DNA from 3 places in the Verrucosispora sp. WMMD1129 genome. Region 1 is predicted to be linked to each of the others. Evidence: riboswitches for the same ligand, from Rfam matches in the RefSeq annotation. Region 1 holds a riboswitch; each other region holds the start of a gene.

Region 1 (10,134 bases):
GCCGCCTCGGCGCGCGCCACCCGGGCCGAGGAGTTGGCGGCCCTGCCGCTCAACGAGCGGCTCAAGCGACGGATCATCGACGGCGAGCGCAACGGCCTGGAAGCCGACCTCGACGCGGCGATGGCGGCCGGCACCGCCCCGTTGCTCATCATCAACGACATCCTGCTGGACGGCATGAAGGTCGTCGGTGAGCTGTTCGGCTCCGGTCAGATGCAGCTGCCGTTCGTGTTGCAGTCCGCCGAGGTGATGAAGACCGCGGTGGCGTACCTCGAACCGCACATGGAGAAGGCCGACGACGGCGGCAAGGGTCGCATCGTGCTCGCCACCGTCAAGGGCGACGTGCACGACATCGGCAAGAACCTGGTCGACATCATCCTGTCCAACAACGGCTATGAGGTGGTGAACATCGGCATCAAGCAGCCGATCTCCGCCATCCTCGACGCCGCCGAGCAGCACCGCGCCGACGCCATCGGCATGTCGGGCCTGCTGGTCAAGAGCACCGTCATCATGAAGGAGAACCTGGTCGAGATGGCGTCGCGCGGGGTCGCGGAGCGCTGGCCGGTCCTGCTCGGTGGCGCGGCGCTGACCCGGGCGTACGTCGAGGACGACCTGCGGTCGATGTTCCCCGGCCAGGTGCACTACGCCCGCGACGCCTTCGAGGGGCTGTCCCTGATGGACCGGGTGATGGCCGCCAAGCGCGGCGGCGCTCCCGTGGTCGACGCCGAGCGGGAGGCGGCCCTGGCGGCCCGCCGGGCCCGTCGGGAACGGCAGCGCGCGGTTGTCGCCGAGTCGCTGCCGGAGTTGCACGACACCTCGGTACGCTCCGACGTCGCGGTCGACGTGCCGGTGCCGGTCGCACCGTTTCACGGCACCCGGGTGGTCAAGGGGGTGCCGCTGGCCGACTATGCGGCGCTGCTGGACGAGCGGGCCACCTTCATGGGCCAGTGGGGGCTGCGCGGTGCGCGCGGCGGCAAGGGCCCGTCGTACGAGGAGCTGGTGGAGACCGAGGGCCGACCCCGGCTGCGCTACTGGTTGGACCGGCTGATCGCCGACCAGGTGTTGGAGGCGGCCGTGGTGTACGGCTACTTCCCGGCGTACTCGGAGGGCAACGACCTGGTCGTCCTGGACGAGAACGGGCACGCCGAGCGGGCCCGGTTCACCTTCCCCCGGCAGCGGCAGGAGCGGCGGCTCTGCCTGGCCGACTTCTTCCGCCCGCGCGGCGGCGCCCTGGACGTGGTCGCGTTGCAGCTGGTCACCGTCGGTCAGCCGGTGAGCGAGTACGCGGCGAAGCTGTTCGCCCGCAACGAGTACCGCGACTACCTGGAGGTGCACGGGCTGTCGGTGCAGCTCACCGAGGCTCTCGCCGAGTACTGGCACAAGCGGGTCCGGTCCGAGTGGAAGCTGCCCGACGGCCGTACCGTCGCCGACGACGACCCGGCCGACCTCGCCGGCCTGCTGCGCACCGACTACCGGGGCTGCCGGTACGCGTTCGGCTACCCGGCCTGCCCCGACCTGGAGGACCGGGCGAAGATCGTGGAGCTGCTCGGCGCCGAACGGATCGGTGTGCAGCTGTCGGAGGAGTTCCAGCTGATGCCGGAGCAGGCCACCGACGCCATCGTCGTCCACCACCCCGAGGCCAGCTACTTCAACGCCAAGTGACGCCCGCAGGTGCCGTGACCTGCACTTCCGGCACCTGCGGTAGGCGTTGAACCAGAACCCACCCGACGCGTCGGCAACGTCATCGTGTGGTCCACCTTCCGAGGCCGGCACCAAACCAAAGCCAAGATCAGTCACTACACCCGACATGACCCCACCGAGCCCGGAAACGGATCTCCTACTGAAGTACTAGGGCCACTGGATGGCCTCGACGACGAGTTCTGCGGAGCACGAATTATCATCGATTCGCTCGGCTCGGATGGTGAGCGATGACTTGCCCTTAGGTACGCGCAGTTCCTGTTCCTGGCTCCCAGAACCAGCCACGCCATTGCCGAGAGTTTCGCCATCGGCGAGTAGCTCCCACCGAACCTGCGCGCGGTCCGAGCAGCCATCAACGACGATGCTCAGATCTCTCTGGCGTGCCGGACCCGAGAGGGTGGCCTGTGCCTGGATTGCCTGCCCTGGCGAGTCAAGGAACCAGCGATTGGTGCAGGTGGTATGCATTGCGAAGTTCAGACCGCCGGTCGTGCATTCCTGCTGTGCTGCGTCGCCGATGGAGAACCGCATCTCGGTGCGATTAGGAACCTCAGGAAGAAGTAAGGCAGCGGTTACCGAAAATGCCGGGATGCCAAGTACCACTCCTGCCACACCGAGCCTGCGGCGCGTCTTCTTGCGCAGGATCTCCTTGGCGGTCGTACACTCGGATTCGTATGCGGCCAGGATTTCTGGCTTGTCCAGGGAGAGCGCCAACGCGCGGACAAAGGGCCTCGCCATATCCAGCGTCGATTTCATCCTAGAGGAGGTGTTCGACGCTTGTACGGCCACGATGACAGCGACCAGCGTACCTGCTATCGCCGCAAACCAGGACCCCCGTTCCAACAAGTCCAACCAGTCCGACATGGCTCTCCCTCTCCACCGCTCGGCAGTTGCAGGAAATACGAGCGAGCATAGACGAACGTCCGGCGGCACGCCGGTGCTGTTTTCGCGCTGCGCAGGCAACCCATTGCCCCATTTGCGCGTGTGCTGGCGTGCTCCCAGTTCATACACTCGCCGTACCACTTCCGGCGCGCCCACCACGACGCCAGATTGGTCGTCGCCGCACTGAACATGGCTGCGGTCACCTGCGGCGGCTGCCGCAACGTGGTCGTGCACGAGACCGGCGACCCCGACGTGATCGTGGTCGAGTACGAACTGGTCGGCACACACACGGCGACCGGGGTCACCGCCTCGGCGCCGTTCATCGGGGTACTGCGGACCAGCCACGGCAAATTGGCCCAGTGGCGCGAGTATCAGCACACCCTCGCCATCGCTCAGGCCGTCGGCCAGGCGCAAGCCGGCACTCCCGAGGTGCTTCTGTGATCAGGACGCCGGCCGGAAGTCCGGGCCGTCGGATGTCGTCACCAGTTCCCAGCCGAAGGCTTCCAGGGTGATGTCGGTACGGGCACCGAAGGTGTGGACCAGTCTGGCGACCGGCCCGTCCGGCAGGCTGTCGCCGACCGTGGCGAATACCTCGACGGGGGCTTCGCCGAGCTGCTGTGCCACGATCCACGGCACTGCCAGAGCCAGCATGAAGTCCCGGTCGTCATCGGACGCCAGACATCGGGCGAGGCCGGTCGCCAGCACTGAGCGGCGTAGCAGATCGACGGAGTTCTGGCGCAATGCCAGGGTGGCGAGGCGGGCACCGTAGCGGCCGAGGGCGAGCGCGTTGGTGGGGTCGAGGGAGCCTACGAAGCTCTGCTCGATGCGTCGCGGCGCGCGGGCGAGGATCTCCTCCGCGAGTCGGTCCTGCTTCCCCGGGATTCTCTCCAGGTTGGGCTTCACCCGGCCAGGATGGCAGAACCGAGCGAGGTCAGCACTCGGCCCTGCCGAGGCGTGCGAACTCGTCGAGGGAGACGTACTTCGGTACCTCGTCGTTGTTCACGATTGCGGTGATCATGGCTGATCCTGGTTGCAGGCCGGCCAGCTCGGCCAATTCGCGGATGGTTCCGGAGCGCCGGACGGGGTGGGCGAGACCGCGCGTTCGGTGGCAAGGACAATCACGTCCGGCGGCTTGTCCGCGCACCAGGCCAGCGCGGCGAGCGGTCGGCCGTCAGCATCCACGGTGAGGCCGGTGATGCCCTTGATCTCTGGCGTGCAGGCGGTCAGCGCGGTCAGCACGAGCAGTGTGGCGGCCAGGGTGGCGACGATCCGCCGTGTCCTCGCGCGCGTTCGAGCGACCATGCTCTGACGATTACAGCGCGGCGTCGACCTGCCACCTCGGTTGGGTTTCAGGACGGTGACGAAGACGCGTAGCCATCCCGCCTTCGCTGACTGAATTCGACAGGTCCGCGCGATTCGCCATCTCGCCGACACGTGCCCGGCTCGGCCGGCGGATCCGGCCGCTGCGTGTCGGAGCCGGGTACCGTCGATTGTGGCGGCTCGCTGGTGGGAGGCCAGCAGATCGTCGCCCAGTCCTTCACCCGGGAGCTTCGTCATGCCGCCGAGTGCGCGCACCATCGTTGACCCACGGTTTCCCGCTGAGCTTGCCCGACTTCGACGTGTCCGTGGCCTGTCACTGCGTGATCTGGCCCGCCTCGCGTACGTCGGGAAGAGTTACGTGCACGACCTCGAGACGGGCCGGACCCGACCGTCCCGAGAACTCGCCGCGCACCTTGACGACACCCTGCAGGCCGGCGGGACGCTGGCCGCGATGGTCGTCGATGCGCCGACCGTGACCACCCCCGACGACGATGACCGCCTGGCGTACGTGCTCGCCGAACCGACCCGCCTCGACGCCGCTGCGGTGCGGCTGCTCGCCGAGGTGCTGGCCGCGCAACGCCGCCTCGACGACGTCCTGCCGGCTCCGGTGACACTGCCGGCGATGGTGGCGCAGTGGTCCACCATGCAGCAACTCGCCGAGCGGGCTGCCGGGCCGTACGCCGGCCAACTGCACGAGGTGGTGGCGGAGTGGACGCAGTTCGTCGGCTGGTTGCACGCGGAAGCCCGCAACGACGGTGAGGCGATACAGGTGCTGATCGAGGCCGCCAGGCAGGCCGACGCCGTTGACAGTGGCCCGCTCGCGGCGCAGGTGGAGAACTTCCGAGGCTACCTGGAGCGGCAGCGAGGCAACCCGCGCGGCATCGTGCGCCATTTCCTCACCGCGTACCACACACCCGGGGCGACGGCGCTGCAACGCGTCGGCGACGCGGTCCAGGCCGCCCATGGGTTTGCGCTACTCGGCGACCGGAACTCAGCGGTAGGGCTCCTCGGGGAGGCGAGCGACCTCACCGAGGCGGCCGAGCGTGAGCAGGCGCCGGTCCTGGCCTACTGGCTGACGCCCACGTTCAGCAGGATGGGTCTCGGGCTGGCCTATCTGGCGCTCGGCGACACGTCGGCCGGCATCGACAACCTGCGGGCCGGGTTGGCCGGGTTGCCGCCTGACCAGCGGGAAGCCGCATGGACGCAGGAATATCGGCAGGCACTCGCGGTCGCCACCGGCTGAGCTGTCCGTCAACCGTCCCGGACAGGGCGCCGGACGCCTCGCACCTGCCCTGAGCACCCACCGCCATCGCACGATTCTTGTGGGTGGTGGCGGTGCGCCCCCACGTACCGCCGCCCCCGTCCCGAACTTCGGTGGAGGTGATGGCGTGAGCAGGTGGCGCAGGTTCTGGTGGTGGCTGCGGCGGCGGCCGATACCGCTGGCGGACGGCGGGCAGTGGCGGGAGGCTGTCGAGCAGAAGGCCGCCCGGCAACGCCTGCTCGACCAGGCCCGGCGCAACACCCGGTGGCCGGCATGCGACGGCCGCCGAGGCGTACGGCCGGGACCGGGTGGGCCTGTCGATGTACGCGGGTGCCTTGTTGACGGCGGCGTTGGACGACCTGCCGCGTGAGGATCCCGGCGAGCTGACGACCCGGTTCCTCGCGTGGCTGCGGTGCACCTGCGGGACGGGTAGCCACGCCGGGGCGTGACCGACGATCAGCATCCCGTCGCATCCGCCGTCCTTTTCGTACGCTGGCCGGCCTGCGACCGGTCAAGCACGGACCGGCGTAGCAGGATGTGACCCACGTTGCAGGACACGCCGACACACCATCTGGTGTCTTGCGTTCGTGGGCCACCCATATATGGTGTCACTCGTAGCTGGTTCGGCGCCCATCCGGGGCGGCCGAGGCAAGAGGGAACCCGGTGTGAATCCGGGGCTGCCCCGCAGCGGTGAGTGGGAACGACAGCCGTCACGAAGCACTGGGCTCCGGCCTGGGAAGCGACGGCCAGTAGGAGCGCGTAAGCACGCCCACGAGTCCGAAGACCTGCCAGCACGCCGCCCGCACTCGTGGGCGGCGGCCGCAGGCCGCGTGGGACGGCCGACGCCATGAACGGGCCGTGCCGCCTGCGCGGATTCCGTGGCGTCCTCCCGCGTGTCCGAGGCCCTGAGCAGACGGCGCGAGGAGAGAGACGTGACGGTCGTGCGGGAGGCGCCGGCCTCCGACGCAGGTGTGTCGGAGCAGCGCCGGCAGGTGATGCAGGTCCGCAAACGCGACGGCGCCACGGAACCGGTGGACGTCAACAAGATCGTCCGGGCGGTGGAGCGGTGGGTGACCGACCTCGACGAGGTCGATCCGCTGCGGGTGGCCACCAAGACCATCAGCGGCCTGTACGACGGTGCCACCACCGCCGAGCTGGACAAGCTGTCCATCCAGACGGCCGCCGAGCTGATCGGTACGGAGCCGCAGTACTCGAAGCTGGCGGCGCGGCTGCTGGCCGCGTACGTGGACAAGGAGGTCCGTGGGCAGCAGGTGGCCAGCTTCAGCCAATCGATCCGGTACGCGCACGGCCTGGGGCTGATCGGGGACGCGACCGCGGAGTTCGTGGCCCGTAACGCGCGCAAGCTGGACGACGCGGTCGACCCGGACGGTGACCTGCGGTTCGAGTACTTCGGACTGCGTACCGTCGCGGACCGCTACCTGCTGCGGCATCCGCAGACCCGCCTGGTGGTGGAGACGCCGCAGTACTGGCTGCTGCGGGTGGCCTGCGGGCTGTCGCAGACGCCCGGCGAGGCGATCGGGTTCTACCGGCTGATGTCGAGCCTGGCCTACCTGCCGAGTTCACCGACGCTGTTCAACTCGGGGACCCGGCACACCCAGATGTCGTCGTGTTTTCTTGTCGACTCCCCGCGCGACGAACTCGACTCGATCTACGAGCGTTACCACCAGGTGGCGAAGCTGTCGAAGTTCTCCGGCGGCATCGGCATCTCCTGGTCGCGGGTGCGGGGCCGGGGCGCGTTGATCCGGGGCACCAACGGCCGCTCCAACGGCATCGTGCCGTTCCTGAAGACGCTCGACGCGGGGGTGGCGGCGGTCAACCAGGGTGGCCGGCGCAAGGGCGCGGCCTGCGTGTACCTGGAGCCGTGGCACCCGGACATCGAGGAGTTCCTGGAACTGCGGGACAACACCGGGGAGGAGTCCCGGCGTACCCACAACCTGAACCTGGCCAACTGGATCCCGGACGAGTTCATGCGCCGGGTCGAGGCGGACGGCGACTGGTCGCTTATCGACCCGTCGGACGCGCCCGAGCTGCCGGACCTGTTCGGCGAGGCGTTCGACGAGGCGTACCGGGCGGCGGAGAAGAAGGCCGTCCGGACGGTCAAGGCCCGCGATCTCTACGGCCGGATGATGCGTACGCTCGCGCAGACCGGCAACGGGTGGATGACGTTCAAGGACGCGGCGAACCGGCTGTCCAACCAGACCGGTGCGCCCGGCAACACGATCCACCTGTCGAACCTGTGCACGGAGATCCTGGAGGTCAACAGCGACACCGAGACGGCCGTGTGCAACCTCGGGTCGGTCAACCTGGGCGCGCACGTCACCGCCGACGGTGTCGACTGGGAGAAGCTGCGCGCCACGGTACGCACGGCTGTGGTGTTCCTCGACCGGGTGATCGACATCAACTATTACCCGGCCGAGCAGACGGCGGTGTCGAACCCGCGCTGGCGTCCGGTCGGGCTCGGCCTGATGGGGCTACAGGACGCCTTGTTCACCCTGCGTCTGCCGTTCGACTCGGCTCCGGCCCGGGAGTTGTCGACCCGGGTCCAGGAGGAGATCTTCCTGACCGCGCTGGAGACGTCGGCCGGGCTCGCCGAGCGGTTCGGCCCACACCCCGCGTACGCCGAAACCCGCGCCGCGAAGGGTGAGTTGCATCCCGACCTGTGGGGCGCGGAGGTGACGCAGGCGTCGCGGTGGACCGCGCTGCGGGAGCAGATCGCCCGCCACGGCCTGCGCAACTCGCTGCTGGTGGCGATCGCGCCGACCGCCACGATCGCCTCGATCGCCGGGTGCTACGAGTGCATCGAGCCGCAGGTGTCCAACCTGTTCAAGCGGGAGACGATGTCCGGCGAGTTCCTCCAGATCAACACGTACCTTGTGCGGGAGTTGAAGGCGCGCGGGCTGTGGACCGCGCCGATCCGGGAGCAGATCAAGCGGGCCGAGGGGTCGGTGCAGGGCATCGCCGAGCTGCCCGAGGAGGTGCGGGAGCTGTTCCGTACCGCGTGGGAGCTGCCGCAGCGGGCGCTCGTCGACCTGGCCGCCGCCCGCGCCCCGTTCATCGACCAGTCGCAGTCGCTGAACCTGTTCCTGAGCGCGCCGACCATCGGCAAGCTCTCCTCGATGTACCTGTACGCCTGGAAGGCCGGGCTGAAGACCACCTACTACCTGCGGTCGCGTCCGGCGACCCGGATCCAGCAGGCCACCGTCGCCGTCACCCCGGCGGTCAAGCCGATCGTCGCGGTCAGCGACGACGAGGCGTTGGCCTGCTCCCTGGAAAACCCCGAGAGCTGCGAGGCGTGCCAGTGACAACTGTTTCCGAACCCGACACCGGCCAGCGGCAGATGCTGCTCGACCCCGGCATGGACCTGACCCTGCGGCCCATGCGCTACCCGCAGTTCTTCGACAGGTTCAAGGACGCCATCAAGAACACCTGGACCGTCGAGGAGGTCGACCTGCACTCCGACCTCACGGACCTGGCCAAGCTGTCCCCGGCGGAGCAGCACCTGGTGTCCCGGCTTGTCGCGTTCTTCGCCACCGGCGACACCATCGTGGCCAACAACCTCGTGCTCAACCTCTACCAGCACGTCAACTCGCCGGAGGGACGGCTCTACCTGTCCCGGCAGCTGTTCGAGGAGGCGGTGCACGTCCAGTTCTACCTGAACCTCCTGGACACCTACGTGCCGGACGAGCGGGAACGGTTCGCGGCGTTCGCGGCGGTGGAGAACATCCCGTCGATCGCCCGCAAGGCCGAGTTCTGCTTCAAATGGATCGACTCCATCTTCGAGCTGCGGGAGCTGAAGACCCGTGCGGACCGGCGGTCGTTCCTGCTGAACCTGATCTGCTTCGCCGCCTGCATCGAGGGACTGTTCTTCTACGGCGCCTTCGCCTACGTGTACTTCCTGCGGTCCCGGGGCCTGCTGCACGGCCTGGCCTCGGGCACCAACTGGGTGTTCCGGGACGAGTCGATGCACATGGCCTTCGCCTTCGACGTGGTCGACACCGTACGCGCCGAGGAGCCGGACCTCTTCGACGCCGAGATGGAGCAGCAGGTCCGGGACATGCTGGCCGAGGCCGTCGAGTGCGAGGTGCAGTTCGCCGCCGACCTGCTCGAACAGGGCGTGTCCGGGCTGTCCCTGGCCGACATGCGCGAATATCTCCAGCACGTCGCCGACCGGCGGCTGGCACAGTTGGAGATCGAACCGCTGTACGGGTCGAAGAATCCGTTCGCCTTCATGGAGTTGCAGGACGTGCAGGAGCTGTCCAACTTCTTCGAACGGCGAGTGTCGGCCTATCAGGTCGGAGTCACCGGCACTGTCGCCTTCGACGACGACTTCTGACGGCGGTCACATCCGCTGACCGGGTCCGGCTCGGCGCTGATCGTGTCGATCATCGCCGGGCCGCCCCGGCCCGCAGGTCGTCTCAGACCCGGCCGGCGACCAGGTACTGCATGCGATGCTCGTGGTTCGGTGCGACACCGAAACGCCGGTCCAGCTCGAAGATCGACGTCAGCGGGGTGGCGGTGACCCCGGTGAGCCCGGCCCGTTCGAGCACGGCCACGGTCTGGTCGATGGAGGTCGCGGCCGCTAACGGCAGCGCCGCGCGCACCTTGTCGTCGTAGTGGTCGGCGAAGTTCTCCGAGGCGTTGTCCAGGCCGTCGGGGAACCAGGTGCTGTCGACCACGGCGACGGTGCCGCCGGGACGCAGCAGGCGGGCCCAGTTCGCCACCGCGGTCTCCGGCTCCCGCAGCGTCCACATCAGGTAGCGGCTGACGACAGCGTCGAAGCTGGCGGGCGGGAAGTCCGGCTGCACGGCGTCGCCGTGCCGGATGACCGGACCGTCCGGCACCGTCGTGGCGTGCCGGCGGGCCTGGGCCAGCATGCCCTCGGCGAGGTCGATCCCGGTGACCCGGTGGCCGAGTCCGGCCAGCACCATGGCGACCTGACCGCTGCCGGTGCCGACGTC
Region 2 (10,134 bases), 2.5 Mb from region 1:
CGGGCGCTCGACGTCGGCGCGGGTGAAGGAGCCGACGCCCTGTGGCTGGCCGAACGGGGCTGGCAGGTGACCGCCTCCGACGTCTCCAGCAGGGCACTGGAACGCATCCGGGCCGAAGCGGACCGTCGCGGACTCGACGTTCGTACGCTGCACCGCGACGCCAACGACCCCGCCGCCTTCGCGGGCGAGACCTACGACCTGGTGTCCCTGCAGTACGGTTCGTTCCAGCGCACCCCCGAGCAGCGCGGACTGCGTAACCTGCTCGACGCCGTGGCCGTCGGTGGGACGCTGCTCGTCGTCGGCCACGACCTGACGCCGCTCCAGCAGCCGTCGGATCCCGCCGAGCAGACCCGCATGTACGACCCCCAGGCGTACGTCGGCATCGACGAGATCGCCGCCGAGATCACGGCCTCGGGTAACTGGCGCATCGACGTGCACGAAACCCGGTCGCGCCCCCCGGGAGCGATCAGCACACACCACGTCAGCGACGTCGTACTGCGCGCCGTCCGACTGGACCACCGCAAGGAGTTGTAAGGCCACGCCGAAGGGGTCAGCCGGCGGCCAGTCGTAGTCCGAGCGCGACGAACGCGACGGCGCAGACCTGGTTGACGCGCCGTGACCAGCGGCCGTCAGTTGTCCGTCGGGCGAGGCGTCCGGCGCCCGTGCCGAGGGCGATGTCGACGGTGACCTGCACTTGTATGAAAACGGCGCCGAGCAGAGCCAGTTGTGCGGTGGGGGTCACGCGAGGGCTGCCGTGGAGAGTCCGAGCATCTCAGGACTCCTCGGTGCCGTCGAGCAGGGCACGGCGCAGGGTCAGTCGGTGTTCGCGGCGGATCTGTGCCTCGCGGTAGCGGCGCCGGTCGCCGTCGGTCTGGGGTAGCAGCGGCGGCACCGGGCGGGGGTGGCCGTTGTCGTCGACGGCGACCATGACGAGGTGGGCGGTGGCCACGTCGGTCGGTGGTACGGCGCGGTCCCACCGGTCGGCGGTGACCTTGACGGTGACCTCCATGGAGCTGCGTCCGGCCCAGGTGATGCGGGCGTCGACGTGTACGACGTCGCCGACGCGGACCGCGCGGAGGAAGGCGGTCTCGTCGATGGCGGCGGTGACGGCCGGGCCGTCGGAGTGCCGGGCGGCGACCACGCCGGCGACGGAGTCGATGAGGTTGAGAATGCGGCCGCCGTGGACCGTGCCCATCAGGTTGGTGTGATGCTGGTCCATGATCTGCGACAGGGTCAGGTGGGAGGCAGCCGGTGGTCGGCCGGCGAGAGTTGTCGTGTCGTGCACGGGGCGTCCGTCCTCGGGAAGCAGGCAGGCCACCGACCCGCCAGCGCGCACGTCGAGGAACACGCCGTCACGGCGCGTCACCCGCCCGACCCGCCCGCGAGGTCGACGGCAGCGCACACACCTTGTGTACGCAGCGCGGGCAGGTCTTCGGACTCGTGGGCGCCACCGGACTCGGCCGGTCTCCTACTGGCCGTCGCTTCCCGGGCCTTGCGGCCCAGTGCGTGGTGACGGCTGTCGTTCCCACTCACCGCTGCGGGGCAGTCCCGGACTTTCACCGGGTTCCCTCTTACGACGCCCCACCAGCAACGGCCGGGCGAACCAGCGCCGTCGGTCACCCTATCCCGACCCGGCCGCTCAGCGGGGCGGCCTGGTGCTCGCTGTGAGCTGTCTCCCTCGGCGGTCCACCTGTGCCGGTGGCCGGTTCAGGGGGAGCGGGATGTGCTGGAGCGAGAGCGAGAGCGAGACCGTGGCCACGCCGCGAAGCGGCTACCCATGGTGCACGTACGGTCGCTGATTGACAGTGGCCGTGCGGCGAACGAGACTGGCGCGACAACTGAACAACCGCGTGTGCGTGCGGGGGAAGTCCGGTCGAAGTCCGGCGCTGGCCCGCAACGGTAGGCCGCCGGGAGCATCCCTGGCGGCGAGCCCGATCACCTGCCGTACTCGCGAGTCTCTGCTCCCCACCCGTCGTGGCCCACGGGTCGGAGGCCGGCCCGCCGCAGCATCACGGCGGGCCGGGTCTCGACGACCGCCGGGCCGGAAAGGCGCCAACCGATGGTCGTTCGCCTGGGCCGGCACCGCCTGCTCGCCCTGCTCTGCGGGATACTCGCCGCCCTCACTGTCAGCACATCCACGATCGCCGCACCCGCACAGGCCGGTGCCGTCCGGACGGATGCCGCCGCCGGATGGTTGGCCCGACAGTTGGTCGACGGGGAACGTTTCGAGGTCGTCTTCGACGGGGTCGCGTACCCGGACCAGGGGTTGACCCTGGACGCGGTCTTCGCGTTCGCCGCCGCAGGTGTCGCCGACGACTTCGGCGCTCGGGCGTTGGCCTGGGTGACCCGGCGGGACGTCCGCGACGGGTACATCGGCGACGGTGCCACCGAGGCGTACGCGGGCGCGACCGCCAAGCTCGCTCTCGCCGTCGCGGTTCGCGGCGGTGATCCGACCGACGTCGGCGGTGTGGATCTCATTGCCCGGCTGCGGTCGCTCCAGGACCCGGCTGGCCGGTTCACCGACCGGTCGGCGTGGGGTGACTTCAGCAACGCGTTCAGTCAGTCCTTCGCGATCCTCGCGCTGGACCGGACCGCGCAGGGCGCGCCGGCGGTCGCCGCCGGTTGGCTGGCCGGCACCCGGTGCCCGGACGGCGGCTTTCCGCTGGTGCCGGAGCAGCCGGTCTGTGTCTCCGACGTGGACGCCACCGCCGTCGCGGTGCAGGCGTTGCGGGCCGCGGGCCGCCCGGCTGACGCCGCCGCGGGACTGCGCTGGCTGGTCTCGGTGCAACGCACCGACGGCGGGTTCACCAACGCCGGTGGGGTCGCGAACGCCAACAGCACCGGGTTGGCGGCCCAGGCGTTGCGCGACGGCGGCCGGCCGCTGGCCTGGCTCCGGGCCCGCGTGTTCCTGGCCGATCTTCAGGTCGGGTGTGCCGCCCCGGTCGCCGACCGGGGCGCTGTCGACTTCGACGGTGGTGTCTTCGATCCCGGCACCGCCCCCCGCGCCACCGCCCAGGCTGTTCTCGGCCTGGCCGGCACCGGATTCGCCCGGCTCTCCACCGTCACCGCGACCACCGGCGCACCCACCCTGCCCTGCCGCTGACCGGCCGCAGATTCCGTCCCACCAGAAGGAGTGCTCATGTCCCAGGTCTACGATCCTGTCCGCCGGTGGCTGGCGAGCATCGCGGTGGCGGCTGTCGTCGCCGTCGGGTTGATCGCTGTCGAACCGTCTCCCCGAGCCGCGCAGGCTGCGGCGTGCACCGGGACGACCGGGGTCACGGTGGTGGTCGACTACGGTTCACTCGGCGGCGGCGTGCAGGTGGCGTGCGCCCTCGGTGACCCGGCCACGGGGCTGGCCGCCCTGCAGGGCGCCGGCTTCACGGTGACCGGCACGCAGCGGTGGGGGTTGGCCTTCGTCTGCCGGATCAACGGGAAGCCGACCGCCGCGACCGAACCCTGCATCAACACGCCGCCGGCCAGCGCGTACTGGTCGTACTGGCACGCCTCGGGCAGCGGAGCCGCCTGGACGTACAGCACGTTGGGGGCGACCAGCTACAACCCGGCTCCTGGCACGGTCGAGGGATGGTCCTTCGGCGCCGGCGCGGCACCTAGCATCAGCGCACCCTGACCTGCGTGTAGCCGACACGGGCCGTGGACTGCCGGGTGTCGTCCGCCACCCTGGCGCCGAAAGGCGACCGGGCGGTACGGTGGCGACACCCGGCGCGCCGGGTACCCAACTGAATACGTCCCGTACGGGGGGAAGTCGGTAGAGCCGACGCTGACCCGCAACCGTGAGCGAGACCTGTCTCGCGAGCCGGAATGCCCCGTACAGGACGAGCGGCTTCCACTGTCGAGGTCTACAGGGTGGAGTCCGGGTAACCGAGGTACGGCAACTCGTCGCGGCCACGCGAGCGGATGCCGCCCACCGGTGCCTTCCGGAGCTTTCACCGACCGCTCTGCGAAAGGCACCCCTCATGCGTACGTTCCCGCTCCGGCACGTCGCCGCCGGTCTCGGCGTCGCCACCGCCACAGCGCTCACCATCGTCGCGGCCACCCCCTTCGGCGTGGCCGCCGCGCCGTCGCCGACCCACACCGCCGCCGCTCGCGACGCCGCGACCTGGCTCGCCGGGGAGTACGTCGACGGCGTCCTGCCCGGCCCGTTCACTCCCGAGGACTGGGGGTTGAGTATCGATGGTGTGATCGCGCTCGCCGCCACCGGAGTGGCCAGCTCGACTCGGCAGGCGGCGACGGCGCAGATCGCCGCGCACGTCCGGTCCTACAACAGCTACGACGACTGGGGCATCGAGGGTTTCACCGACGGCGGTGCCACCGCGAAACTGCTCTACGTCGCCTCCGCTGCCGGTGCCGATCCTACCGACTTCGGCGGCTGGGACCTCCGTGCCGAAACCGTGGCCCTGATCGCTGCGGCCGACACCGATCACCAGCACGGCCGAATCACCAGCCGGACCACCGAGGCCACCGGCCCGGACCCCAGCAACACCTTCGATCAGTCCTTCGCCGTGCTGGGTCTGGCCCGCAGCGGCGGCGCACCGCAGGAAACCGTGAACTTCCTCGTCCGGCAGCAGTGCACGGCCGGCGGCTTCCGGCTCTATCCCGACGCCGACGGCGCGCCGTCGCCGTCCTGCGACACCCAGGCCAACGCCACCCTCGACGTCGACTCCACCGCCATGGCCGTGCAGGCACTGCTCGCGACCGACGCCGCAGGTGCGGACGAGGCCGCTCAGCGCGGCGCGGACTGGCTGGTGGCCCAGCAACGCGCCGACGGATCGTTCGGCGGGTCGGGCCCGACCAGCGGCCCGAACTCCAACAGCACCGGCCTGGCCGGGCAGGCCCTGGCCGCGGCCGGGCGCGACGCCGAAGCGGCACGGGCCGCCGAATCCCTGGCCGCGCTGCAGCTCACCACCGCCAACGGTGGTGCCGCTGCGGCCGATGCCGGCGCCATCGCCTACGCCAGCGACGCGTTGACCGAGGCGGTCGCCGACGGCATCGCCGACACCTTCCGGGACCAGTGGCGCCGCGCCACCGCCCAGGCGCTACTCGGGTTGGCCCAGGTTCCGCTGAGCCGGATCGGCCTCGACGTACCGCCCTCCGGCGAGCCCACCCCATCGGTCACCGTGCCACCCACGCCGACCGCCTCATCCAGCCCGACCGGCTCACCGTCGCCGTCCGCGTCGCCCACGCCGACCACCTCGCTCACCAGCAGCCCGACACCGAGCGCCTCCCCGAGCAGCACGCCTTCCGTGCCCACCACCGCGCCGACTCCCGCTCCCTCCGTCACCAGTCCCGCCGCCGGCGGATCGGGCCGGCTACCAACCACCGGCGCGGCGATCGGCGGGTACGTGCTCATCGCCCTGCTGCTGCTCGGTGGGGGACTAGTGCTGCTGCTGCTCGGCCGTCGGCGGGCCACGTGAGCACCCGGGCGACCCGCCTCGCCATCGCCATCGTGGTGGCCGCCGCCAGTGTCCTTCTCGGACCGTCTCCGGCAGCGGCCGCCGGCAGCGCCGGGTACTGCCCTGACGCTGCCGGCGTGACGGTGGTGGTGGACTTCAAGGAACTCGGCGGCGGTACCGTCGTCCGGTGCGCCCCCGGCGACCAGGCCACCGGCCTGGCGGCATTGAAGGCCGCCGGCTTCCAGATCGCCGGCACGCTGCGCTGGGGCGAGGGGTTCATCTGCCGGATCGAGGGCAAACCCTCGGCCAGAACGGAGAAGTGCGTCGACACGCCACCGGCCAGCGCCTACTGGTCGTACTGGCACGCACCCAACGGGGGCAGCTGGACCTACAGCGACAAGGGTGTGCTCAACCGCAAGCCGCCATCGGGCAGTTTCGAAGGCTGGTCGTTCTCACTCAACCGCAACGCCGACAGCGCACCCCGACCTGGTGTGGCCCCCGCCCGGCCCGCACCGCCGCCGCGCACCACGCCACCCGCGCCCCCGCCTGCGCCTCGCACGTCCGCACCGCCGCCGCCGCGTCCCCCGTCGGTTGCGCCACCGGTCGCCCCGCCACCGGCCGTCGGTGCACCGAACGCACCCACGATGTCGGGCGGTACCCCACCGGCCGGGGTCACCCTGACCCCACCGGTGGCCTCCGCCACCGCGACCCCGCCCGGCAGCTCACCCGTGCCGACGATTGCGGCCACCGCTCCGCCGCTCGCGGCTGCGCCCGTTGCCCCGTCGGCCGATCCGACGGACTCGTACCCGGCGACCGAGTTCAGCGCCGCGCGTGACACCGACGGCCTCCCGCTGGGCACCCTGGCGGGGCTGTTACTGCTGGTCGCACTGGCAGGTGGCGGGCTCGTAGCCGCCCGCCGCCGGCGGACCGCCGAGCCGGATGACTGACCAGGCCACCGCCCACGGGGTGGCGCGACAGACACCGCTGAGGCCGCCTGCCGGCCGGCTGACCGTGGCAGGCCGGCTACCCCGCGCGCTGCACCCGGGCGCCTGGTGGCTGTGGGCGCTCGGGCTGGCGACCGCAGCCAGCCACACCACCAACCCGCTGCCGCTGGCGCTACTCGTCGCCGCCGCCGCGCTTGTGGTTGTCCGCCGGCGCGGTGACGCCCCCTGGGCGTTCGCGTTCCGGATGTACCTGATCCTCGGCGCGGTGATCGTGGCCATGCGGGTGGTGTTCCGCCTCGTGTTCGGCGGCGGCCAGGGTGACCACGTCCTGCTTCACCTGCCGGAGATTCCGTTGCCGGCATGGGCGGCCGGCATCCGGCTGTTCGGCCCGGTCGCCGCCGAACAGCTCCTCGGCGGCTTCTACGACGGACTGCGCCTGGCGACGATGCTCATCTGCCTCGGTGCCGCCAACGCCCTGGCCAACCCGAAGCGCCTGCTGAAAGCGGTACCCGGTGCGCTGTACGCGGTCAGCACTGCCGTGGTGGTCGCGCTGTCGGTGGCCCCGCAACTTGTGGAAAGTGTGCTGCGGGTACGCCGGGCCCGTCGGCTGCGCGGCGCCACCGGTAATGGTCTGCGTGCCTTGCGGGGCATCGCCCTGCCGGTGCTGGCCGACGCCCTGGACCGATCCCTCGCCCTGGCCGCGGCCATGGACTCGCGCGGCTACGGCCGCACCGCCGCGATACCGGCCGGCCAGCGCGCCTTCACCGGCGGGCTGGTGCTCGCCGGACTGGTCGGTGTCTGCGTGGGCACGTACGGGCTGCTCGATACGACAGTGCCCGGCTACCTCGGTCTGCCGATGCTGATCGTCGGTCTGGCGACGGCCGTCGCCGGGATGCTGCTGGCCGGCCGGCAGGTCCGGCGCAGCCGCTACCGGCCGGACCGCTGGCGGATCACGGAGGTTGTCGTCGCCGGCTGTGGGGTGGCCACCGCCGTCGTGATGGCGGTGGCCGGATCCGTGGACCCGGTCCGACTCTACCCGCCGGTGAGCCCGCTCACCTGGCCCGAGCTGACCCCGCTGATGCTCCTGGTCGTCGCGGTCGCGGTCGCGCCGGCCTGGCTGGCACCGCCGCCGACGCTCGCGGCTCACCGCACCCCCCGCCCGGTGCTTATTGCACCGAACGGCACGACCCGCAGCTCGCCGAAGCGTGACACCAGCGAGTCGGAGGCCCAACGTTGATCGATTTCGGTCGGGTGACCGTCCACTACGCCGAAACCTCCGAACCGATGCTGCGCGACGTGAACCTGCACATCCCCGAGGGCGAGCTGTGCCTGGTCGCTGGCCGCACCGGCGCCGGCAAGTCGACCCTGCTGCGGGCCATTAACGGGCTGGTGCCGCACTTCACCGGCGGCACGCTCCACGGCACCGTCACCGTGCAGGGCCGCGACACCCGCAGCCACCCTCCCCGTGACCTCGCCGACGTCGTCGGAGTCGTCGGCCAGGATCCCCTCGCCGGCTTCGTCACCGACACCGTCGAAGAGGAACTCGCCTACGGCATGGAACAACTCGCCCTGCCGGCGCCGGTCATGCGTAAACGCGTCGAGGAGACCCTCGACCTGCTCGGCATCGCCGAGCTCCGGGACCGTCCGCTGCGAACTCTCTCGGGCGGGCAGCAGCAGCGGGTCGCCATCGGCGCCGTGCTCACCAGCCACCCGCAGGTGCTCGTCCTCGACGAGCCGACCTCCGCCCTGGACCCCACCGCCGCGGAAGATGTCCTGGCCGCCGTCACCCGCCTGGTCCACGACCTCGGCGTCACCGTCGTGGTGGCCGAACACCGCCTCGAACGCGTCGTGCACTACGCCGACCGGCTGCTCTACCTGCCCGGCGACGGCACCGTCATCGACGGCGAACCTGCCGCCGTGCTCGCCGACATCGACCTCGCGCCACCCCTTGTCGAGCTGGGCCGGGCTGCCGGCTGGACACCCTTGCCGCTGTCCGTACGCGACGCCCGTCGCCGCGCATCGGACCTGCGGCAGCGGCTCGCCGACGCCCCGGCGCCTCCGGCCACACCACCACCGGCCGGTCTGCCGGTACTGGCCGCCCGCAACATCGTGGTGCGCTACCCCGGCACCGTCGCCGTGGCCGGCGTCGATCTCGACCTGCATCCCGGCCGGATCATCGCGCTGATGGGCCGCAACGGCTCCGGCAAGTCCAGCCTGCTCTGGGCGGTACAGGGCAGTGGCCCCCGGCAGGGCGGAACGGTCACCGTGACCGGCCCCGACGGCGCCACCGATCCGAAGACACTGCCCGCCGGGCGGGCTCGACAGCGCGTCGGACTGGTGCCGCAGACCCCGGGCGACCTGCTCTACCTGGAGACGGTGGACGCCGAATGTGCCCAGGCCGACCGGGAGTCCGATGCACCTGCGGGCACCTGCCGGGCGCTGCTGGACCAGCTCACCCCCGCGCTGCCCGGCGACCAGCATCCCCGGGACCTGTCGGAAGGGCAGCGGCTGGCCCTCGCGCTCGCCGTCCAGCTCACCGCCGCACCACCGGTCGTGCTGCTCGACGAGCCCACCCGAGGCTTGGATTACCTCGCCAAACGGCAGTTCACCGCGATCGTCCGGCGGCTGGTCACCGAAGGTCGGACGGTCGTCGTCGCCACCCATGACGTCGAACTCGTCGCCACCCTTGCCGACCGCGTCGTCGTGATGGCGCAGGGAGAGATCGTGGCCGACGGCACCACCGCCGAGGTCATGCTCGCCTCACCCGCGTTCGCCCCGCAGGTCGCCAAGGTGATGGCACCGCAGCCCTGGCTGACCGTGGACCAGGTCACCGCCGCGCTGGCCGCCACACGGACACGAGGATGACGACGGCCCTGCGGGTCGCCCCGCGTACGGCCGTCGTGCTGGTCCTGGCCTCCGTCGCCGCGCTGGCCACCTTCAGCTGGCCGTTCTTCGTACCAGCCCAACCCGAGAGCATGGCCCGGACCACCGAGGCACCACTGGTCTTCATCGCCGTACTACCGATCCTGCTGGCCCTCGTCCTGGCCGAACTCAGCTCCGGCGGCATCGACAGCAAGGCCCTGGCGATGCTCGGCGTGCTCGCCGCCGTCAACGCCGCCTTGCGCCCGCTCGGAGCCGGCACCGCCGGCATCGAGACGGTGTTCTTCCTGCTCGTGCTCGCCGGCCGGGTCTTCGGACCCGGCTTCGGGTTCCTGCTCGGCGCCACCTCGCTGTTCGCCTCCGCCCTGCTCACCGCCGGTGTCGGCCCGTGGCTGCCGTTCCAGATGCTGGCCGCCGCGTGGATCGGCCTCGGCGCCGGGCTGCTGCCGGCCCGGTTGCGGGGCCGGGCCGAGATCGCCGTGCTGGCCGGCTACGGTGCGATCGCCGCCTACGGCTACGGGCTGCTGATGAACCTGTGGTTCTGGCCGTTCAGCATCGGCGCGGACACCCAGCTCTCCTACGTCGCCGGGGCGCCGGTGCTGGACAACCTGCACCGCTTCGCCGTGTTCACCGCCGTCACGTCCACCTTCGGGTGGGACACCGGCCGCGCCATCACCACCGTGATGGCCATCGTCCTGGTCGGACCCGCCGTCCTGGCTGCTCTGCGCCGCGCCGCCCGGCGCGCCGCCTTCGAGGCGCCGGTCACCTTCGCCACGACACCAGGGCCAGCCATCCCGCCCGGGCAAGACAGCGGTCTCGGTGTGCGGCCGCCGGGGTAGGGCAGGCCGAGCAGGCGTGTTCGTCCATGCTGGTGGCGAGGGCGTCGCCGAGCAGGACGC
Region 3 (10,134 bases), 350 kb from region 1:
TCAGCAACGCATGGTCGGTGCTCAGCGCGGTAGCGATCTGCATGAGCAGCCACATGGTGGCGGAAGCCGCCGACGGTCGAACATGCCCGCCAGCACCACCCCGACGTGGCGGTGCTGGACATTCGCATCGCCGTCGAGGCTGGCCTCGTCGACCATCCGTCCAAGGAATGATCAGGCCGACCCTGTCGAAAGCCAGGGTCGGAACCCTGGTGAATCTCAGGGATGGTGACTGCCTTTCGGGCACGGCGGCGGACCGCTCCCGGCTCATACCGTCGAGACATGATCGACCTGCTGGAAACCGCGATTACCTCGCCCTGGGTTTACCTTGCGTTGTTCGCGATCGCGACCCTCGACGGGTTCTTCCCGGTCGTGCCGTCGGAAACCATGGTGATCACCGCTGGCGTGTTCGCGGCGAGTGGCGAGCCGAACCTGACGCTGGTCGTCGTCGCCGCCGCACTCGGCGCATTCTGCGGTGACCACGTCTCCTACCAGATCGGGCGTACGGCAGGCAGTGGTTTCATCGACCGGCTGCCATCCGCCAGCCGGCGCCGGACGGCATTCCGGTGGGCCGCGGGCACTCTCGCCAGCCGCGGTGGGCTGCTGCTCGTGGTCGCCAGATACATCCCCGGTGGCCGGACGGCTGCGACCATGACCATGGGCGCCGTACGCTACCCAAGGACCAGGTTCGCGCTCTTCGACGCCGTGGCGGCCACATCCTGGGCCGTGTATTCGGCCGCCGTCGGATACATCGGCGGCGAGGCATTCGGAGACAACAAGCTCCACGGTCTCATGCTCGGCCTCGGTATCGCCGCCGGCACCACGATCATCGTCGAGGTGGCCCGGCACATCCGCCACCGTACGAGCGCGCACTCACCGTCGCCTGGCACAGTCGGTGACCCGCCCCGAGGGCCGCTACGTCTCCGGCCGGATCCCCGCCCGACGACAGGGCAGTCCCCGCACCGAGCGGGCAAACCGCGATGACCTCGCCGGGCGCGAGGCTGCCAGTTGATCGATCTTGACGGGCGGTACCGACCACGAGCCGTGTGGTCGGTACCGCCCGGCCCGGTGCGGTCAGCCCCCGCGCACCTCGGCGGCGGCGGCGACCAGGTGCCGCAGGGACGCCTCGACCTCCGGATAGCCGCGCGTCTTGAGGCCGCAGTCCGGATTGACCCACAACCGGCGGGCCGGCACGGCCGCGACCGCCCGGCGCAGTGCCTCGATCACCTCGTCGCGCGGCGGCACCCGGGGGGAATGGATGTCCCACACCCCGGGTCCGACACCCCGGCCGTAGCCGATCGCGGCCAGATCGTCGAGCACCTCCATGTTGGACCGCGATGCCTCGATGCTTGTGACGTCGGCGTCGAGGGCGTCGATGGCGTGGATCACCTCGCCGAACTCCGAGTAGCACAGGTGGGTGTGGATCTGGGTGTCGTCGGCGACGCCGCCGGTGGTCAGCCGAAACGCTCCGACGGCCCAGTCCAGGTACGCCTTCTGGTTGGCCTTGCGCAGCGGCAGCGTCTCGCGTAGTGCCGGTTCGTCGACCTGGATGACCCGGATGCCGGCGGACTCCAGGTCGCGGCACTCGTCGCGCAGCGCCAGCGCGACCTGGTCGGCGGTGTCCGCGAGGGGCTGGTCGGTACGGACGAACGACCAGGCCAGGATGGTGACCGGGCCGGTGAGCATGCCCTTGACCGGTTTGCTGGTGAGCGACTGCGCGTAGGTGGACCACTCGACGGTCATCGGTGCCTTGCGGGACACGTCACCGTAGATGATCGGTGGGCGTACGCAGCGGGAGCCGTACGACTGCACCCAGCCGTGCTGCGTGGCGGCGAAACCGTCGAGCTGCTCGCCGAAGTACTGCACCATGTCGTTGCGTTCCGGTTCCCCGTGCACGAGCACGTCCAGACCCAGCTGTTCCTGCAACCGGATGACCTGCGCCACCTCCGCGCGCATCCGCGCCACGTAGCCGGCGTCGTCAAGGCTGCCGGCCCGGTGCGCGGCGCGGGCCCTGCGCAGTTCGGCGGTCTGCGGGAACGACCCGATCGTGGTGGTCGGCAGCTCCGGCAGGCCCAGTCGTTCCTGCTGGCGGGCGGCCCGGTTGCGGTATTCACCGCGCTGCCGGTCGGTGGGACGCAGCGCGGCCAGGCGGCCGCGGACGTCGTCGTGACGCCAGGCCGCCGGGGTGGGCGGCAGTGGCGCCGGTAGCGCGGTGGTGCCGTCGCGCAGCGCACGGCCGAGCACGACGATCTCGTCGACCTTCTGCCGGGCGAACGCCAACCGCGCGGACAACCGGGGGTCGAGGTGCGTCTCCGCGGACACGTCGACCGGCACGTGCAGCAGCGAGCAGGACGAGGAGACGGCGACGTGATCGGCGAGCCCGGCGACCGTCGCGCCGGCCGTCACGGCGGCCCGCAGGTCGGTACGCCAGATGTTGCGGCCGTCGACCAGGCCGGCGACGATGGTCTTGCCGCCCAGCGGGCCGGCGGCGGCGAGCCGGTGCAGGTTGCCCGGTCCGGCGACCAGGTCCACGCCGACGGCTTCGACCGGGGTGTCCAGCAGGGCCGGAAGCGCGTCCCCAAGGTCACCGAAGTAGGTCGCCACGAAGATCCGCGGTCGGTGTGCGAGTTCACCGAGTCGGGTGTAGGCGCGACGGAGGGCATCGATCTCGGCGGGGCTGCGGTCGGCGGCGTAGGCGGGTTCGTCCAGCTGCACCCAGCCGACACCCGCGTCCGCCAGGGTGGCGAGAATCCGGGCGTACGTCCGGACCAGGTCGTCGAGCCGGGCGAACGGATCGTCTCCCTTGGCCAGCAGCAGGAACGTGGCCGGGCCGACGAACACCGGTCGGGTGGTGACACCCAGGTTGCGGGCCTCGGCGTACTCGTCCAGCGCCTTCGCCGGGTTGGCCGTGAAGACGGTGTCCGGGGCGATCTCCGGCACCAGGTAGTGGTAGTTGGTGTCGAACCACTTCGTCAGCTCCAGCGCCGGCTCGGCGTCGACGCCGCGGGCCATGGCGAAGTAGGTGTCCAGCGCGGACAGACCCAGCCGGGCGAACCGGTTCGGGACCGCGCCGACAGCGACGGCTGTGTCGAGCATCTGGTCGTAGTAGGAGAAGGTGTTCGACGGGATCGCGTCGAGACGGGCATCGCGCAGCGTCCGCCACACCTGCGCTCGGAGACCGGCAGCGGTGTTGGCCAGCGCCTCGGCGTCGATGGTGCCGGCCCAGTACGCCTCGACAGCCTTCTTCAGCTCACGGTTGACGCCGATGCGTGGATAGCCGAGCACGGTGCTCTGCCCGAATGCGGTACTCACCAAGGGGGTCCTTCCCTCGAAGTGTCCGGCGGACACGGAAGGGGAAGACGGGTACACCTCGGGTACCGGCTTCCGCCCTGGCCCTCCCGAGCGGCCGCCGGCGGCGCACACCGGCGGCGTGCGCAGCACTGGCAGGTCTTCGGACTCGCGGGCATGACACCAGGTCGCCTACTGGCCGTCGCTTCCCAGACCTCACGGTCCAGTGCTTTGTTGACGGCGGTCGTTCCCACTCACCGCTGCGGGGCAGTCCCGGATTCACACCGGGTTCCCTCTTACGACGCCCCACCCACCCGGACGGGACGAACCAGCACCACCGCCATCGTACGGGCCACGCCGCCGGCTGGGCCCGTAGTGCCCGACCTACGGGACTACGGGACGACCGCACGCACCACGCACTGGACCGTGCGGTCTGGAAGCTCTCCGCATGGCCTCACCCGGCCCGCTCGTCAGGACTGCTCAATCTCCGAGAACAACCCCTTGAACGCGACCTGCGTCCCCACGAGCGTGCCGAGGACGTCAGCGGCAGCGGGCGTCGTGACTGCGTCGGAGGCGTCTTCGTAGCTGTCGAAGTAGAGGTCGAGGGTCCGGTAGGCGGGGGTAGCGGTCCCGTCCTCCTTCGGCCACACCTTCGCAGACTCAAGTCGTCGCAGCTTCGGCAGCTTCGCCGCGGTCGCCTGCACGTCCGAGTAGGCACGCTCGAAGTCGTCGGGGTCCGCTGGGTTGTCGATGATGAAAGTGATCTTGGTGGACATGGAAGCCTCCATTTGTCGTTCGTTCTGGGGGCAACGGCTCGGGCTCGCGTTGGCGATACCCGAGCCGCTTCGATCCGGCGTGTACCGCTACGGAGGAGCGCTCGGCTCCCCGTCAGCGGCCGTACGTCTCCAGCAGTCGCAACCAGACCTCGCTGACCGTCGGGTACGCCGGCACCGCGTGCCACAGTCGGTCCAGCGGGACCTCTCCGACGATGGCGATCGTCGCAGCGTGGATCAGTTCCGCGACGTCCGGACCGGCGAGGGTGAAGCCGACGACCACCTTTCGGTCCTCGTCGACGACCATGCGGGCATGTCCCTTGTAGCCGTCGGCCTGCAGGCTGGCTCCGGCGACGGTTCCCAGGTCGTAGTCCACGACCCGAATCCGCAGTCCGGCCGTCTCGGCCGCAGCCGCGGTCAGCCCCACCGACGCGATCTCCGGGTCGCTGAACACCACCTGCGGCACCGCACGCTCATCGGCGGTCGCGGCGTGCCGCCCCCACCTGCCGTCCTCGACCTTCTCCCCCTTCGCCCGGGCCACGATCGCGTCGCCCACCGCGCGCGCCTGATACTTGCCCTGATGGGTCAGCAGCACCCGCCGGTTCACATCACCCGCGGCATACAGCCACCCGCCTCCGCCGACCACACGCAGCGTGTCGTCGACCGCCAGCCAGGCACCCGGCACCAGTCCCACGCGGTCGAGGCCGATGTCCTGAGTGTTGGGCGTCCGGCCGATCGCCACCAGCACCTCGTCCGCCTCGACCCGCTCGCCGTCGACAGTTGCGATGTGGACGATTCCGCGGTCGTCGCGGTTTACGGAAGCGGCCTCCACGCCGAGGCGTACCGACACACCGGCCTCGCGCAACGACTCCGTGACCAACTCGCTGGCGAACGGCTCCGCCGACGGCAGCACACCGTCACGGGCAAGCACCTCCACCGACGACCCCAGAGCGGCGAAGGCGGTCGCCATCTCGGTCGCCACCACGCCGCCACCGATGATGGCGAGCCGACGGGGAACCGACCCGGCCGAGGCAGCCTCGCGGCTGGACCACGGCGCCGCCGCGCGCAGACCCGGAATGTCCGGCAACAGCGCGCTGCTGCCGGTCGCGACGACCACCGCATGCCGCGCGGTCAGCCTGGTCGTGACACCGTCCACGCCGGTCACCTCGACAACGCGGGCGGAAGCGATCCGCCCCTGGCCACGGTGCAGGGCGATACCGGCCGACTCCAGCCAGGAAACCTGCCCGTCGTCCCGCCAATGGGATGCGAAGGAGTCGCGCCGGCCGAGCACCGCAGCCGCATCCAGGTTGCCCGTCACAGCCTCCCGAGCACCCGGCAGTTGGCGAGCCGCCCGCAACGCGGACGCGCTGCGCAGCAACGCCTTGGTGGGCATACACGCCCAGTACGAGCACTCCCCACCGACCAGTTCCCGCTCGACGATGGCGGCGGTCAGCCCGCCCCGCACGACCCGGTCGGCAACGTTCTCCCCGACCGGACCGGCACCGATCACGACGACGTCGTACTCAAGTGAGGTCATGTCAGTTTCCCTTCGCGGCACGGCCGAGACGGACGGCCGCGATCAGGAAGAAGACGGCGCCGGGAATGGCGTAGCCAGCCGCGTTGATCAGCGACGGGTGATCCGCGGCGGCTGCGACGATGAAGGAGCCACCAGCCAGCACCGAGATGCCGCCGCTGATGATCATTGGCCACTGGCCGCCCATCCGCCGACGGGTGACACCTACGATCAACTGGACCAGACCGGCGACGATCGCCCAGGCACCCCAGACCCGCAGGACCGCGGGAACGCCGGACGCCCCGGCGACGCCCACTCCTACCGCCGCGACGAGGCTCACCGCGATGTTCACATAGAGCAGGGCCGGCGAGCCGGTGGCCCTTGACGAACGAAGGTCGTAGCTGGCGGCACCGACGTCGAACAACGGATAGAGCACGAACAGCGCCACCGCGAGCGGACCGATCTCCTTGGCGGTGGCGATCGTCACCCCGGCCCACACGATGGCGAACGCGAAGCGGATGAAGTACAGCCGCCGCAGCGCGGAGGCAGCCTCGGAGATACCGGGCGAAGCAGCAATGGTGGTCACGGGTGACCCTTTCAACGGAGAGGTGGTAGACCGAACGTTCTGTCTCTATAAGCATGCCAGGGGCGGCCGGCACCGTCAAGACCGAACGTTCTATCCGCCACCTCGGTATCGCGCGACCACCGCGCGCCACGGCTCTCGCCGGAGGCCCGCCCCCTTCGTCGCCGCATCGGGCCACGCGTCGTCATCGACGTGGCGCTGTTGGCCCCTGAGGTCGCTCGCTTCCCTCAGACCGAACGTTCTGTTCGCTAAGGTTGAGGGCATGACACGTGGCAAACCCGACAATCGGCCCTCCGAGGCGCGCCTCCGGCTGCTCGCCACGGCAACCAGGATCTTCTACTCGGAGGGCATCCACTCCGTCGGTGTCGACCGGATCATCGCCGAGGCGAAGGTGACCCGGGCGACCTTCTACCGGCACTTCCCGAGCAAAGACGACCTCATTCTCGCCTACCTACGCGAAGTCCATGAGATGGAGCGCGGCACGGTCGACGCGGCCATCGCCAACGATTCATCACCCGTCGACCCGCTCCTGGCCATTGCCGATTCCATAGCTCAGAACATCCAGTCCCCCGGCTTCCGTGGCTGCGCCTTCCTGAACGCCGCGGCGGAGTATCCCGACATGGAACACCCCGTGCGCCAGGAGATAATCGCCCACCGGCAATGGTTCCTGGACACGCTCAGCAAGCTGATGGCGCAGGTTCACCCGGAAACGGCGGACCCGGCCGCACGCCGTTTCGTCATGCTCCGCGACGGCGCCATGGCAGCCGGATGCCTCTTCGACCCCGCGTTGGTGTCCGAGACATTCCTGCACGGCGTCGAAGACCTTCTTCAGCCGAGCGCCGATCGACCGTCGACCGAATCCATCGGCTGACCGGGCCGCACCGGGTCCAGACGACGACCGGCGGCGTTGGATCGCCGATTGGCCCTCGCCGCGACACCGCCAACGTTCCCTGGAAATCGCACTAGCGTAGATGCCGGGCGAAGAACTCGGCCGCGCCTTCCCCTGCGTACCAGGGAACACCAGTGTGTCCGCCCATGTTGGCGTGCAGCGTCTTCTCCTTCGAGCCGAAGGCGTCGAACAGCTTGAGGGCCGCCTGTCGGTCGTTCCCCTCGTCGTCCCACTGCAACAGCACGTGCAGCGGAATGGTGACCTTCCGGGCCTGCTCGAACATGATGCGCGGCACAAAACTCCCGGCGAAGAAGCCGGCGGCCACGATGCGCGGCTCCACCGCCGCAAGCCGGATGCCGACGGAGATCACTCCCCCCGAGTACGCGACCGGGCCGCCGATCTCGGGCAGCGACAGGAAGGCATCCAGGGCGGCCTGAAATTCCGGTACCGCCTTGTCGACGAGCGGGAGGATGAGGGCATCGATGATCTCGTCGTTGACCGGCTCGCCGGCCTCCAGCGCCCGGCGCAGGTCGACGCGGGCCTGTTCGATCGCGTCCCAGCGGGGCCGATCACCGCTGCCGGGCAGCTCGATCGCGGCTGCGGCGAACCCATCCGCCACGGTACGCCGAGCCCGCGCCACCAGACGTGGGTACATCCTGCCCAGCCCGAGTGGCGGGTGGCCGAGCAGCACCAGCGGGACCGGCGGCGTCGCGGATGCGGATGTCCACAGGATGCCGGGGATCTCGCCGAGAGTGAACTCGCGTTCGACGACGCCGTCATCGAGGTGTCGTGCAGAGGTGAATCGCATGGTCGTGCCTTTCGGGAGTGCTCGTGGACGGCGCTCCCGGACGACCTATCGCCCGACCGTGACTGCGGGGAGAGCACCCATGTCGAAAACTTTCACGGGTATCACCTCCTCGGTCTCTGGCACGGCCTCCGGCAAAATAGCAGCGGGCCGCTACGGTCCGCCGCGCATTTCTGCGCCGCACCGCGCTCACCGGATGCTGCGGATACCTAGCATCAGCAGCCCGGATGCCACCGCGCACAGGGATCCGAAGACGAACAGCGCCGGATAACCGCCGAACCAGGTGATCAGCGCACCGGCCACCGCTCCGGCCAGCAGCTGGGGCAAGCCGGTGGCCACCTGCAGGATGCCCAGGTCACGGCCCTCGCTGTCGGCATCGGGCAGGACCAGGGACATGACTGCCAGGTCGACCGCGAAGTAGGTGCCGATCGAGGCGCCCAGACAGGCAGCGTAGATCAGCATTCCGGTCCAGGTGGGCATCGCCAGGGGAATGGTCATCGACGCGGCGACGCCGAGGGCGCTCACTCCGACGACCATCTTCCGACGATCCACCTTGTCCGCGATCCAGCCCGTGAGGCCAGCCACGACCACCCACACCAGGATGCTCAGTGTCAGCATGGTGGTCACCGCAGCGGCCACATCGCCGCCGGGCACGTTCTCGGAGCCGATGTAGTCCTGCAAGGTGTAGAAGAGGTAGCCGCTGACCACGTAGTAGGACGCGAAGAGCATGAACCGGCTGGCGAATGCCAACCGGAAGTCGCGGGCGGCGAAGGCGGCGAAGAACGAACGCAGCCGCTCCCCGAGACGCCAGCGCTCACGCACAGGGAGCGGCAGGCCCCGCGCCGACCCTTCCCGGGCCCCGACCAACAGCAGCACGGTGGTGACCAGCAGCACCCCGGCGATGACGGCATAGGCGGTCAGTTGGCTCACCCGGCTGGCGATCTGAACGCCCAGCACGACGCCGGCCGGGGTGCCCATCCCGATGACTCCCGCAGCCAGGCCACGGCGGTCATCGGGAACCCGGTCGGGCAGGATCGCGGTGATCGCGCCGGAGTAGAGGTTCGCCGCGAACCACAACACCATTGTGGTCGCGATCAGCCCCGGCAGGCTGTCGGCCAAGCCCATGAGGATGCAGGCGACAGCCGAGACCACCGCGGCCCCGGCGATCCACGGCGTCCTGCGGCCGAACCGGGAACGCGTGCGGTCAGACAGCGCACCACCGACGGGAATCGCGACCATCGTCGCGACGGCGGCAAGCGTGTTGAGCAAGGCGAGGTTGCCGACCTTCGACGCCGGGTCCACCGCCTCGACCTGCGCCGGGAGGATGACCGCCGAGATGCCGTTGAAAAGCGCGTACATGGCCGCCGTGGCCGGAAAGAGCAGAATCAGCAGGCGGCCGACACGCGGCCGTGACGCCGGTGCGTGCGGGGGGCGGCGCAAGTCAGTCACGAGGTCTCCGACCGGTCGAGCGGAGTAAGGATCATGCCATCAGTCGCGCGTCGGGCTCAGACCGGCGTGGGTGGTATCGTCCGCCCGTGGAAGGAGCTCCGTACCGTTTCGACGGGTTCGAGCTTGACACCTCCCGCTACGAACTCCGGCTCACGGGCAAGCGCGTCCCGCTGGAGCCGAGGGCCTTCGACGTGCTGCTGCACCTGATCCGGCATCGAGACCGAGTCGTCTCCAAGGAAGAGCTCCTCGACTCGGTGTGGGGCGACCGCTTCGTGACCGACGCCGCAGTCACCACCGTGCTCCGCGCCATCCGGCTGGCCATCGGCGACGCCGGCAAGGAACACCGGCTGATCCGTACCGTCTATCGCCGCGGTTACCAGTTCATCGGGCCCGTCACGCAGACACCGGCCGGTACGGAGGCAGGACACGACCGGGCCCTACCCGCTCGGTTGGCGATGTCGTCAGGTCTCGGCTTCACCGGCCGGCAGCACGAACGCGCGACGCTCGCGGACGCGTGGAAGGAGGTGCTCGCCTCGCGGCAGCGTCGGATGGTGCTGGTGAGCGGAGAGGCGGGCATTGGCAAGACGACGCTGTGTTCGGTGTTCGCGACCTCGGTGCAGCACGAGGCGGTGGTGCTTTACGGGCGTTGCGACGAGGAGTTGTCGATTCCCTATCAGCCCTGGCGGGAGGTGCTGACGGATCTCGACCGCGACGCCCACGATGTCGTCGACAGCCGCCGCGACGCGCTCGCACCGCTGCTGGGTGGCGCGAGCGCGGTGAGCCTGGAATCGGATTCGGCCCGGTTCGCGCTCTACAACTCGGTCCTCGACATACTCG

Evidence for each region. Region 1 has a riboswitch for cobalamin ahead of O7624_RS02455 (ribonucleoside-diphosphate reductase subunit alpha). Riboswitches for the same ligand answer to the same signal wherever they lie in the genome.
Region 2: linked by a shared signal. The riboswitch ahead of O7624_RS21820 (prenyltransferase/squalene oxidase repeat-containing protein) and the one ahead of O7624_RS02455 (ribonucleoside-diphosphate reductase subunit alpha) in region 1 are both predicted to bind cobalamin.
Region 3: linked by a shared signal. The riboswitch ahead of metE (5-methyltetrahydropteroyltriglutamate--homocysteine S-methyltransferase) and the one ahead of O7624_RS02455 (ribonucleoside-diphosphate reductase subunit alpha) in region 1 are both predicted to bind cobalamin.

Annotation. Positions count from the first base shown of each region.
Region 1 covers NZ_CP120741.1:534,650-544,783, reverse strand. Annotated here, with positions in the region: gene metH (methionine synthase) at 1-1,659, shown strand, start outside; gene O7624_RS02485 (hypothetical protein) at 1,846-2,556, opposite strand; gene O7624_RS02480 (hypothetical protein) at 2,764-3,015, shown strand; gene O7624_RS02475 (hypothetical protein) at 3,016-3,477, opposite strand; gene O7624_RS02470 (hypothetical protein) at 3,589-3,876, opposite strand; gene O7624_RS02465 (helix-turn-helix domain-containing protein) at 4,130-5,137, shown strand; gene O7624_RS02460 (hypothetical protein) at 5,283-5,525, shown strand; cobalamin riboswitch at 5,758-5,963, shown strand; gene O7624_RS02455 (ribonucleoside-diphosphate reductase subunit alpha) at 6,151-8,478, shown strand; gene O7624_RS02450 (ribonucleotide-diphosphate reductase subunit beta) at 8,514-9,509, shown strand; gene O7624_RS02445 (class I SAM-dependent methyltransferase) at 9,592-10,134, opposite strand, start outside.
Region 2 covers NZ_CP120741.1:4,683,086-4,693,219, forward strand. Annotated here, with positions in the region: gene O7624_RS21805 (FAD-dependent oxidoreductase) at 1-534, shown strand, start outside; gene O7624_RS21810 (LysE family transporter) at 551-742, opposite strand; gene O7624_RS21815 (acyl-CoA thioesterase) at 773-1,285, opposite strand; cobalamin riboswitch at 1,406-1,604, opposite strand; cobalamin riboswitch at 1,798-1,962, shown strand; gene O7624_RS21820 (prenyltransferase/squalene oxidase repeat-containing protein) at 2,060-3,103, shown strand; gene O7624_RS21825 (hypothetical protein) at 3,134-3,628, shown strand; cobalamin riboswitch at 3,728-3,844, shown strand; gene O7624_RS21830 (prenyltransferase/squalene oxidase repeat-containing protein) at 3,975-5,432, shown strand; gene O7624_RS21835 (hypothetical protein) at 5,456-6,358, shown strand; gene O7624_RS21840 (CbiQ family ECF transporter T component) at 6,351-7,592, shown strand; gene O7624_RS21845 (ABC transporter ATP-binding protein) at 7,589-9,220, shown strand; gene O7624_RS21850 (ECF transporter S component) at 9,217-10,074, shown strand; partial or broken gene O7624_RS21855 (tRNA (adenosine(37)-N6)-threonylcarbamoyltransferase complex transferase subunit TsaD) at 10,088-10,134, opposite strand, start outside.
Region 3 covers NZ_CP120741.1:883,289-893,422, forward strand. Annotated here, with positions in the region: gene O7624_RS04055 (SDR family NAD(P)-dependent oxidoreductase) at 1-43, opposite strand, end outside; gene O7624_RS04060 (DedA family protein) at 280-981, shown strand; gene metE (5-methyltetrahydropteroyltriglutamate--homocysteine S-methyltransferase) at 1,072-3,309, opposite strand; cobalamin riboswitch at 3,422-3,633, opposite strand; gene O7624_RS04070 (EthD family reductase) at 3,756-4,061, opposite strand; gene O7624_RS04075 (NAD(P)/FAD-dependent oxidoreductase) at 4,174-5,595, opposite strand; gene O7624_RS04080 (hypothetical protein) at 5,597-6,157, opposite strand; gene O7624_RS04085 (TetR/AcrR family transcriptional regulator) at 6,417-7,025, shown strand; gene O7624_RS04090 (alpha/beta hydrolase) at 7,117-7,851, opposite strand; gene O7624_RS04095 (MFS transporter) at 8,038-9,297, opposite strand; gene O7624_RS04100 (AAA family ATPase) at 9,384-10,134, shown strand, end outside.